Regions from separate parts of the Pseudonocardia sp. HH130629-09 genome, predicted to be linked through region 1. Evidence: predicted binding sites of a transcription regulator. Region 1 holds the regulator's gene; the other holds the start of a gene.
What was found. The regulator LexA, encoded in region 1, represses DNA repair genes until DNA is damaged. The targets are predictions, from matches to a motif close to CGAACACGTGTTCG.

Region 1 (4,404 bases):
GAGCACATCGCCGAGCGCCTGCCGCGCCCGGACTACGAGGTCGACCTCCTGCTGCCCTACACCGAGGGTGCGCTGGTCGCGCGGCTGCACGACGACGGCGAGATCCTCGCCGAGTCCCACACCGCCGACGGCACCCGGATCCGGGCGCGGGTGAAGCCGGAGCTGGGCACCGCGGTGCTGCCGTTCGCGGTGGCGGGCTCTGCCGTCCCGACCGGGACCGGCGCCGACCTGCCGGCGACGGCAGCGGGCCACTGAGTGGGCGGCCGGGTGGGCCACCGCGTCCGGGGGTCGTGGCCCGTCGCCTGACCACGGTCCTCTGCCTGACCGGTGCGCTCACGGGTGCGGCCGCGCCGCCGCCCGGGGCGCACCCGGTCTGCACCGTCGACGACCCGCGGCTGGCGGAGCTGTCCGGGCTGGTCGCCGAGGGCGCGCCCGGCGGAGCCCCGCAGCGCTACCACGCGATCGTCGACGGCGGGGGGGCCGCGCGGACGTTCACCCTGGACCCGTCTGGCTGCGCGGTCACCGGTACCCGGCAGGCCGACGTCCCGGTCACCGACGTCGAGGACCTCGGGCTCGGACCGGGCGGGGAACTCTGGCTCGCCGACACCGGTGACAACGGGGCACAGCGTGGCTCGGTCAGGCTCGTCGTGCTGCCCCCGGCCGGGCCCCCACGCGTGTACGACCTGGTCCACCCCGACGGTCCGCGCGACGTCGAGGCGCTGCTGGTCGGCGACGACGGCGTGCCCCTGCTGGTCGACAAGACCACCGGGGCCGCCGGGGTGTACCGACCCGACGCACCGCTGCGCGAGGGCGGGGGCCCGGTCCCGCTGCGCCGGGTGGCACAGGTCGTGCTGCCCTGGTCGGGCACCGGCGGCGGGCCGCTCGGGGCCGCCGGGTCCCGCACGATCACCGGCGGCGGGGTCTCACCGGCCGGGGCCGACGGCGGACGCGCCGCCGTGCTGCGGACCTACACCGACGCCTGGGTGTTCCCGCTGCCCGTCGGCGGACCGGCGACGGCCGACGTGCTGGTCGCGGCGCTGGGCGGGGCACCGCTGCCGGTGCCGTTGCCGGACGAGGCCCAGGGCGAGGCGATCGCCCCGGACGGCCGGGGTGCACTGCACTCCGGCAGCGAGGCCCGGGGCCTGACCGCGGCGGCGATCACCGTCGTCCCGGGCGCGGTGCCCGCGGCGACCGGCCCGCAGGCACCCGTCGTGGCCCAGCCCGCCGAGGTGCCGGAGTACCGCACGTACCCGTCGTGGCTGCCCGCCGCGGGCGGGGCCGCGGTGCTCGCAGTGCTGCTGGTGACCGGTGCCGTCGCGATGTCCCTGCACGGACGGCGCCGCCGGTCCCGCTGACCGCGGGAACCGGGCGCCGCTTGAGGAGGTCAGAGGCGGCGCAGGACCGCCACGACGCGGCCGAGGATCGACGCGTCGTCACCCGGGATCGGATCGTAGGCGGCGTTCGCCGGCATCAGCCAGATGTGCCCGTCCTTGCGGCGGAACGTCTTGACCGTCGCCTCGCCGTCGATCATCGCGGCCACGATCTCGCCCTGCTCGGCCACCGGCTGCTGGCGCACGACGACCCAGTCGCCGTCGGTGATCGCGGCGTCGACCATCGAGTCGCCCTTGACGTTGAGCAGGAACAGAGTGCCCTCGCCGACGATCTCACGCGGCAGCGGGAACACGTCCTGCACGGCCTGCTCGGCCAGGATCGGGCCACCGGCGGCGATGTCGCCGATGAGCGGCACGAACGCCGGCGCCGGCCGCGCGGAACGCAGCTCGGCCGTGTCGGCGTCGGAGTCCGACCCGTCGGTGCCGGCGATCTGCTCCGGGCTGCGGACGTCGACCGCGCGGGTGCGGTTCGGGTCGCGCCGGAGGAAGCCCTTGCGCTCCAGGGTCCGGAGCTGGTGGTGCACCGACGAGGTGGACGTGAGGCCCACCGCGTCACCGATCTCGCGGACGCTGGGCGGGTAGCCGTACCGGTCCACCCAGTCCCGGATGACGGCCAGGACCTTCTTCTGCCGCGGGGTCAGGCCGCGGGTGTCGGTCGCGGGGTCGGGGAACTCCCGGACCGTCGCGGATCCCCGGTCCGCGGCGGTGCCGGTCACGCCGGGACCACCGTGTCCGGTGTCGTCCGCTGCCATCGCATTCGCCTCCTCGGGGTACTTACGGCGACGACCCTAGCCGTCGCGGGCCCGTTCGCCAAACATGCGTTCGAAGTCGCCCGGGCGTGTCGTGGATTCCGTCGGGTCGTGGTGGTAGAACATCGCACAGGCGTTCGATCGAACACCGGTTCGATCGTTCTGGTTCGATCGGATGCCGTCCGCGTCGCCGTCCGGCCGCGCGGGGCGACCGGCAGCGGGAGCGGCAGTGGGGGTGGCGATCGTGGACGCAGCGGTCATCGGGGGCATGACGGTCATCGGACGGGCTGCGGTCGGCCCCGCGGCCGACGTGGTGCGGGCGGTCCCGGCACCGGGTCCCGTGCGCCGCGTGGTGGCGGCGGTGAGTGTCCTGCTCGCCTCGGCGGCCGCGGTCGTCGCGCTCGGGGTGGTCGCCGACGTCGCCGCCCACGGCCCGGCCGTGCCGCCCGCGGTCGGCGCGCCACGCTGAGAGCGTCTCCGGCACGGGCGGTGAACTGCGGAGACGCGGTTGTTGTCGGTGTCGGGTGCTACACCGCTCGTACGCCCGTTCGACCGGGCTCAGGGAAGGGCCGGTCGGGAGCGGGGGAGACGAGACCGCCCGGGGGCCGGGTGGTCCGACGGCAGGAGGAGCCATGCGAGAGTTCGACGAGCGGATCCGCGACCACGGCCCGGTCGGCTGCCTGACCGGTGCCCCCGCGCCCGGCACTCCCACCTCGCGCGCCCGGCGCGCCGCCCGGGAGCGGGTGCGGGCCGCGGAGGGTGTGGCCGGTCCGGCCGGTGCCGGCTCGTCGGCCGTCGCGCGCGCCGCGCACCGGTGGGCCGCCCACGGTGCACGGGAGCGCGCACTGACCAAGTCGGTTGCACGGCACCCCGCTGCCCGTTCCCGGCGCGCCACGGCGCCCGGTGTTCCGACGTCCGGTCCGACGGCGCCCGGTCCGACAGTTCCCGGGCGTGCGGCCCGGACCGCGGCACCGGCCGATCCGGCGGTCCCGCGTGGCGTCACCGGTGGTCCGAACGTCGCGGTCCGGACGCCCCGCTGTACCACCTCGGCGCCAGGCTCCACGGCGACCCTGGTGCGGCCCGCCCGGGTCGCGGCGCCGTCCGGTCCGCGGTCGGTGGCCGTGCCGGCGCCGCGCACGGTCCGTCCGCTGGACCGGCGTTGCCTGGTCCCGGCCCGCCCCCGCCCGGCCCGCAGCCGGGTCCGCGGGCGCCTGGAGCGGTTCCTGACCGGGGTCGCGGTGCTGCTGTGCGCCACGACCGCGGTGGTGGCGCTCGGGTTGCTGGGCGACGCGGCGGCGGGCTGGAACGCCCCCGCGGCCGCCGTTCCGTCGGTCGGTGCCGTGCGCTGAGGCGGGTCGGGTCGCGGTGCGGTCCCGGTGGGCCAGGCCCGTGGCACGGAGTGGTGCCGGCGTGCCCGGCCCGGGGTGTGCAGGGGTGCGGTGCCGACGTGTCGGGCTCCCGGGGCGGAGCCGGTCGGGCGTGCCGTGGTGCGGTGCCGGCGCGGCAACCGTGGTCACAGCGGTGGCGGTGCGGTGACGGTGTGGAGCGATCCGGCGCCGTGCCGGCGTCGCATCGGGTGATGGCGTGCGCTGGGCCGGCACGCGGACGTCGGGCGGCGGTCGCCGGGATGTCGCCGGATCGTCGGCGGCGTGCCGCCGGGCGCGTCCGCCGGGCGTGTCCCCGCATCGGGTGCCGCCGGTCGCGGTCCCCGCGGCGCGACGGACGGCGCCGCGCGTGACGTTCCTCGGCGCCACCAGCGCCGATGTCCCCCTCCATGATCGTCGGCGACGAGCCGGTCGCGGAACGTGGTGTGCAAGGCTCGGATCCCGATCGGGCGAAGCTCGGCGCGGCGTGGGCCCCGGGATGGCGGACCCCTAGATGTAGGGGTTACATTGACGTTGTTCCGCCACTGGTTGGGGGGATGGATCACTGCGGAGAGTTTCCGGAACGTTACGGGAGAGGGTGTGAGCGTCCATGCGCTGCCCGTTCTGCCGGCACCCGGACTCCCGCGTGATCGACTCACGGACCGCCGACGACGGGACCTGCACCCGCCGGCGCCGGTCCTGCACCTCGTGCGGACGACGGTTCACCACGGTCGAGGAGGCCGTGCTCGCCGTCGTCAAGCGCAGCGGGGTGACCGAGCCCTTCAGTCGACAGAAGGTCGTCAGCGGGGTTCGGCGGGCGTGCCAGGGCCGGCCGGTCGACGAGGACGACCTGCAGCAGCTCGCCCACCGGGTCGAGGAGACCGTGCGGGCACGCGGGGC
Region 2 (4,404 bases), 1.2 Mb from region 1:
GCCGCGGCAGCGACCGGCGATCTCGGCCCCGCCGTCGGGGCGCAGGTCGATGCCGAGGATCCCGGCGGCACGGCGGAGCACGAGCTCCAGCTCGGGGACGTCGTAGAACTCCATCTGCCCGGTGAAACCGAACCGGTCGCGCAGCGGACCGGTCAGCGAGCCAGCCCGCGTCGTGGCCCCGACCAGGGTGAACGGCGCGACCTCGAGCGGGATCGAGGTGGCACCCGGGCCCTTGCCGACGACGACGTCGACCCGGAAGTCCTCCATCGCGAGGTAGAGCATCTCCTCGGCGGGCCGGGCGGTGCGGTGGATCTCGTCGATGAACAGCACGTCGCCGGGCACGAGGTTGGACAGCATCGCCGCGAGGTCCCCGGCACGCTCCAGCGCCGGGCCGGAGGTCAGCCGGATCGCGGCCCCCATCTCCTGGGCGATGATCATGGCGAGGCTGGTCTTGCCGAGCCCGGGCGGGCCGGAGAGCAGGATGTGGTCCGGCGGGTCGCCGCGGCGACGGGCGCCCTCCAGCACCAGATGCAGCTGCTCGCGGACCCGGGGCTGGCCGACGAACTCGGCCAGCGAGCGGGGCCGCAGCGACGCCTCGACGTCGGTGTCCCCCGGCTGGACCCCGGCGTCCACGGCGCGCTCGTCGAGCCGGCCGTCGACCCCGGCGTAGGGGTCGGGGTCGGTCACCGCGACCTGCTCAGGCTCGACAGCGCGGTGCGCAGCAGGTCCCGGGCGTCGGTGTCGGGGGCGTGGGCCAGGACCGCGTCGACGGCCTGCTCGGCCGGGCGCTGGGTGAAGCCGAGCCCGAGCAGCGCCTCGACGACCTGGTCGCGCACCCCGAGCATCGGGGCCGGTGCGGCCGCGACGGCGCCCGCGGGCACCGCGGCCGGCGCGGTCACCTTGTCGCGCAGCTCCACGACCAGGCGCTCGGCGCTCTTGCGCCCGACGCCGGGGATGCGGGTGAGCACGGCCAGGTCGCCGTCGGCCAGCGCGCGGCGCAGTGTGTCCGGCTCCAGCACCGCGATCGTCGCGAGCGCGAGCCGCGTCCCGATCCCGGACACCGTCTGCAGCAGCAGGAACAGCTCGCGTTCCTCGGCGTCGGCGAACCCGTAGAGGGTCAGTGAGTCCTCGCGCACCACCAGCGTGGTCGACAGCCGGGCCTCGTCCCCGCGACGCAGCCCGCCCAGCGTGGCGGGGGTGGCGTACACCGCGAGCCCGACCCCACCCACCTCGATGACCGCGTGGTCCAGCCCGATATCCAGCACCGGACCGCGCACCGAGTGGATCACTGACAGGTCCCCTTCCGACGAACGACCGTTCGAGCACCGACGCTACCGGGCCGCACCGACCGGACCGCACGCGACACCACGCCACCACCGGGCGAGAGGGGTCAGCGCGCGCGCCACCCGCCGGCCGAGCGGGCGTCGGCGGCCGCGCGGGCCGCGGCCCACTGCTCGGCGGCACCGGGCCGGGCGCCGCCGCGCTCGCGCTGGGCCTCGGCGAGCCGGGCACGGTGCACCGCGGCCAGCTCCTCGGCGCGGGCCTGGGCCTGCGCCATCCGGTCGATCATCGGTGAGCGCCAGCAGTGGCAGATGGCGAGCGCGAGTGCGTCGGCGGCGTCGGCGGGCTTCGGGGGTGCGTCCAGGCCGAGGAGCCGGGTGACCATCGCGGTGACCTGTGCCTTGCCCGCGCGGCCCTCACCGGTGACGGCGGCCTTCACCTCGCTGGGGGTGTGGAAGGCGACCGGCAGCCCCGCCCGGGCCGCGACGAGCACGACGACGCCGCTGACCTGGGCGGTGCCCATCACGGTGCGGACGTTGTTCTGGCTGAACACCCGCTCGACGGCGATCACGTCGGGCCGGTGCCGGGCCACCCAGCGCTCCACCTCGTCGGCGACGGCGAGCAGCCGCCGTTCCAGCGGCAGGGCCGGCTCACTGCGGGCGACGCCGACGTCGACGAACCCGACGGTCCGGCCCGCACCGGCCTCGACGACGCCGATGCCGCACCGCGTCAGTCCGGGGTCGACCCCGAGCACCCGCACCGGTGTCCCCCTCGCCTCGGACCGCACAGCCGTTCGAGAACCGTACCGGTCGGGACGGTCCCATCCGGGCGGGCACGCCGGACCGGCGGGCCCGGGCCGGCCGGGCGGACCGGGGTGACGCCCGGGATGACAGGGTGCGCAGGTGACGTCGTTCCTCCGGGTCCTCGCGTGGGTGTGGGCCGCGCTGCTGCTGGTCGTGCTGGTGGGGACGTTCCGCCACGAGACCCCGGTGGCTCGCCGAGCGCGGCTGGGCGGTCGCCGCGGTGGACTACCGGCTGCCGCCACCCGAGCCCGTCGGCCGCGACCAGCAGCGCGACGTCGCGTGCGCCGTCGACTGGGTCCGCGCGCACGCGGGCGAGGCGGGTCTGGACCCCGCGCGGCTGGTCCTGGGCGGGCAGTCCGCCGGGGCGACGCTGGCGCTGTCGGTCACCTCCGGACTGCTCGACGGGACACTGGCGTGCTCCGAGGCACCCGCCGCCTACGGCGGCACCGGCCCGGCCGACGCCCCACCGCCGACGCCCGGCCCGCCGCCGGTCGGCGTGGTCGCCTACTACCCGCCCGTCGACCTGACGCTGGTCGACCCCGACGTGGCACGCACCCTGTTCGGCGGCAGCGCCGACCAGGCTCCGGGCCTGCTGCGGCTGCTCTCCCCCGCCGAGCAGGTGCGCCCCGGGCTCCCACCGACCCTGCTGCTCGGCTCCGCGGACCACTACGTCCTGCCCGACCGGGTCGCCGCCTACGACCGGCAGCTCCGCTCCGCGGGGGTCGACGGCAGGCTGGTCACCGTCCCCTACGCCGACCACGTCTTCGACCGCCCCTTCGGCAGTCCCGGTGCGCAGCTGACCCGGGAGGCCGTGATCCGCTTCCTGACCGGGCTGAACTGATGCGGGTCGAGATCACCGCACTGGTGGTCGCGTCCCAGCACGCCTACGAGGGCAGGCCCGCCGACGGGCCGCGTCCCGCCCCGGAGCCGCCGCTGCGCGACGAGGTCCGGGTGCGCGCCGGCCACGGGATCGTCGGCGACCGCTACGCCGGCCGACCGGCGCACGCCCGGGCCGCGGTGACGCTGCTGGCCGCGGAGTCGCTGGACCACCTGCGCACGGTCCTCGGCGACGTCGTCGAGGCCACGGCGACCCCGCGGCCGGCGCGGTGCAACATCGTGCTGCGGGGCGCACCGGTCGACGCGCTCGCCGCACCGGGCCGGGGCGGCACCGGCGCGCTGTTCGCCCTGGACTCCGGCGGCGGCGCGGTCCGCTTCCGCGCGCACCGCGCCGCCGCGCCGTGCCGCTGGATGGACACCGAGATCGGCGACGGCGCGTGCGCCGCGCTGGGTGGCCGGGGCGGGGTGCGCTGCGAGCCCCTCGACGACGGCGTGCTCCGCCTCGGCCCCGCCGAGCTGACGATCCTGGAACCGGCGGCAGCCGCACCGCAGACGGCCCTACCGCCGACAGCCGCACCGCAGACGGCCGCACCGCTGACAGCCGCACCGCGGAGATCCGCGACGCCGGGAGCCGCACCGCCGGACGCCGGGCACGGACCGTCCGGCGGGGGGCCCGCACCGTCAGCCGCCGCGCTGTAACAGCAGGTGGGTCGGTTTGCGACCCTACCGACGTCGGCACCGCAGGAGGTGACGCCGATGTCGTGCCCGGTCCCGCATCCCCGCCGCCCCGACGTGCCGCCGGCCGAACCCGCGCAGGCGGCGTCGTCGTGCACCGGGGTCTGCCCGGGGATCGGGCGACCTGGGCCCGCCGGGCCGTCCTGATCGGGGATCTGCTGGTCGCCCTGGCCGATGCCGAGGTCGGCGGGCTGGAGCTTCCGGCGTCCTTGGCCGGGCGGCGCGCGCTGCGGCATGGTCGCGTTCCGCGGAACGCGCGGTGGCCGCGGCCGGGGACGCCGACGCGGTCGTCGCGGTCCACACCGACGACGCCGACGTCATCGCCGCCGCCGGGCGCGACCTGGCCGCGGTGCTGCGCCATGAGCGCGACACCCGACGCCGCACCGGCCCCCGTGCCACCCCGATCGGCCTCGCGGCCGGTGGCACGACCGACACCACCACCGGCGTCACGGCCGGCACCACAGACACGGCGGGCACGGCCGGCACCGCGGGCACCGACACGGTCGCGCGGCTCTGCGCGATCCTGCACGCCGCGGCCCGCCGTCAGGACGTCGCGGTCGAGCAGCTCGTCGCGGAGCTGGGCCGCGCCGGCCGCATCCTCGCGCCTGGACATCTGCGCCACCGCTCCGCAGCCGCACACGGCACCGGAGCCGGCACCGCGCCCACCCGGGGAGCGGTCGCCGGCTGACCCGGGCGCGAGGTCAGTGCGCCGCTGCGTCCCAGCTGCGGCCGGACCCGACCGACACCT

Region 2: the regulator LexA is predicted to act here: its motif matches at 2,064-2,077, upstream of ruvC (crossover junction endodeoxyribonuclease RuvC).

What each region holds. Positions count from the first base shown of each region.
Region 1 covers NZ_CP011868.1:1,318,406-1,322,809, forward strand. The annotation lists gene hflX (GTPase HflX) at 1-255, shown strand, start outside; gene XF36_RS05900 (hypothetical protein) at 291-1,355, shown strand; gene lexA (transcriptional repressor LexA) at 1,385-2,143, opposite strand; gene XF36_RS31345 (hypothetical protein) at 2,385-2,609, shown strand; gene XF36_RS05915 (hypothetical protein) at 2,773-3,489, shown strand; gene nrdR (transcriptional regulator NrdR) at 4,115-4,404, shown strand, end outside.
Region 2 covers NZ_CP011868.1:2,544,300-2,548,703, forward strand. The annotation lists gene ruvB (Holliday junction branch migration DNA helicase RuvB) at 1-633, opposite strand, end outside; gene ruvA (Holliday junction branch migration protein RuvA) at 684-1,289, opposite strand; gene ruvC (crossover junction endodeoxyribonuclease RuvC) at 1,391-2,041, opposite strand; gene XF36_RS11715 (alpha/beta hydrolase) at 2,305-2,925, shown strand; gene XF36_RS11720 (hypothetical protein) at 2,925-3,620, shown strand; gene XF36_RS11725 (hypothetical protein) at 3,916-4,344, shown strand; gene polA (DNA polymerase I) at 4,358-4,404, opposite strand, start outside.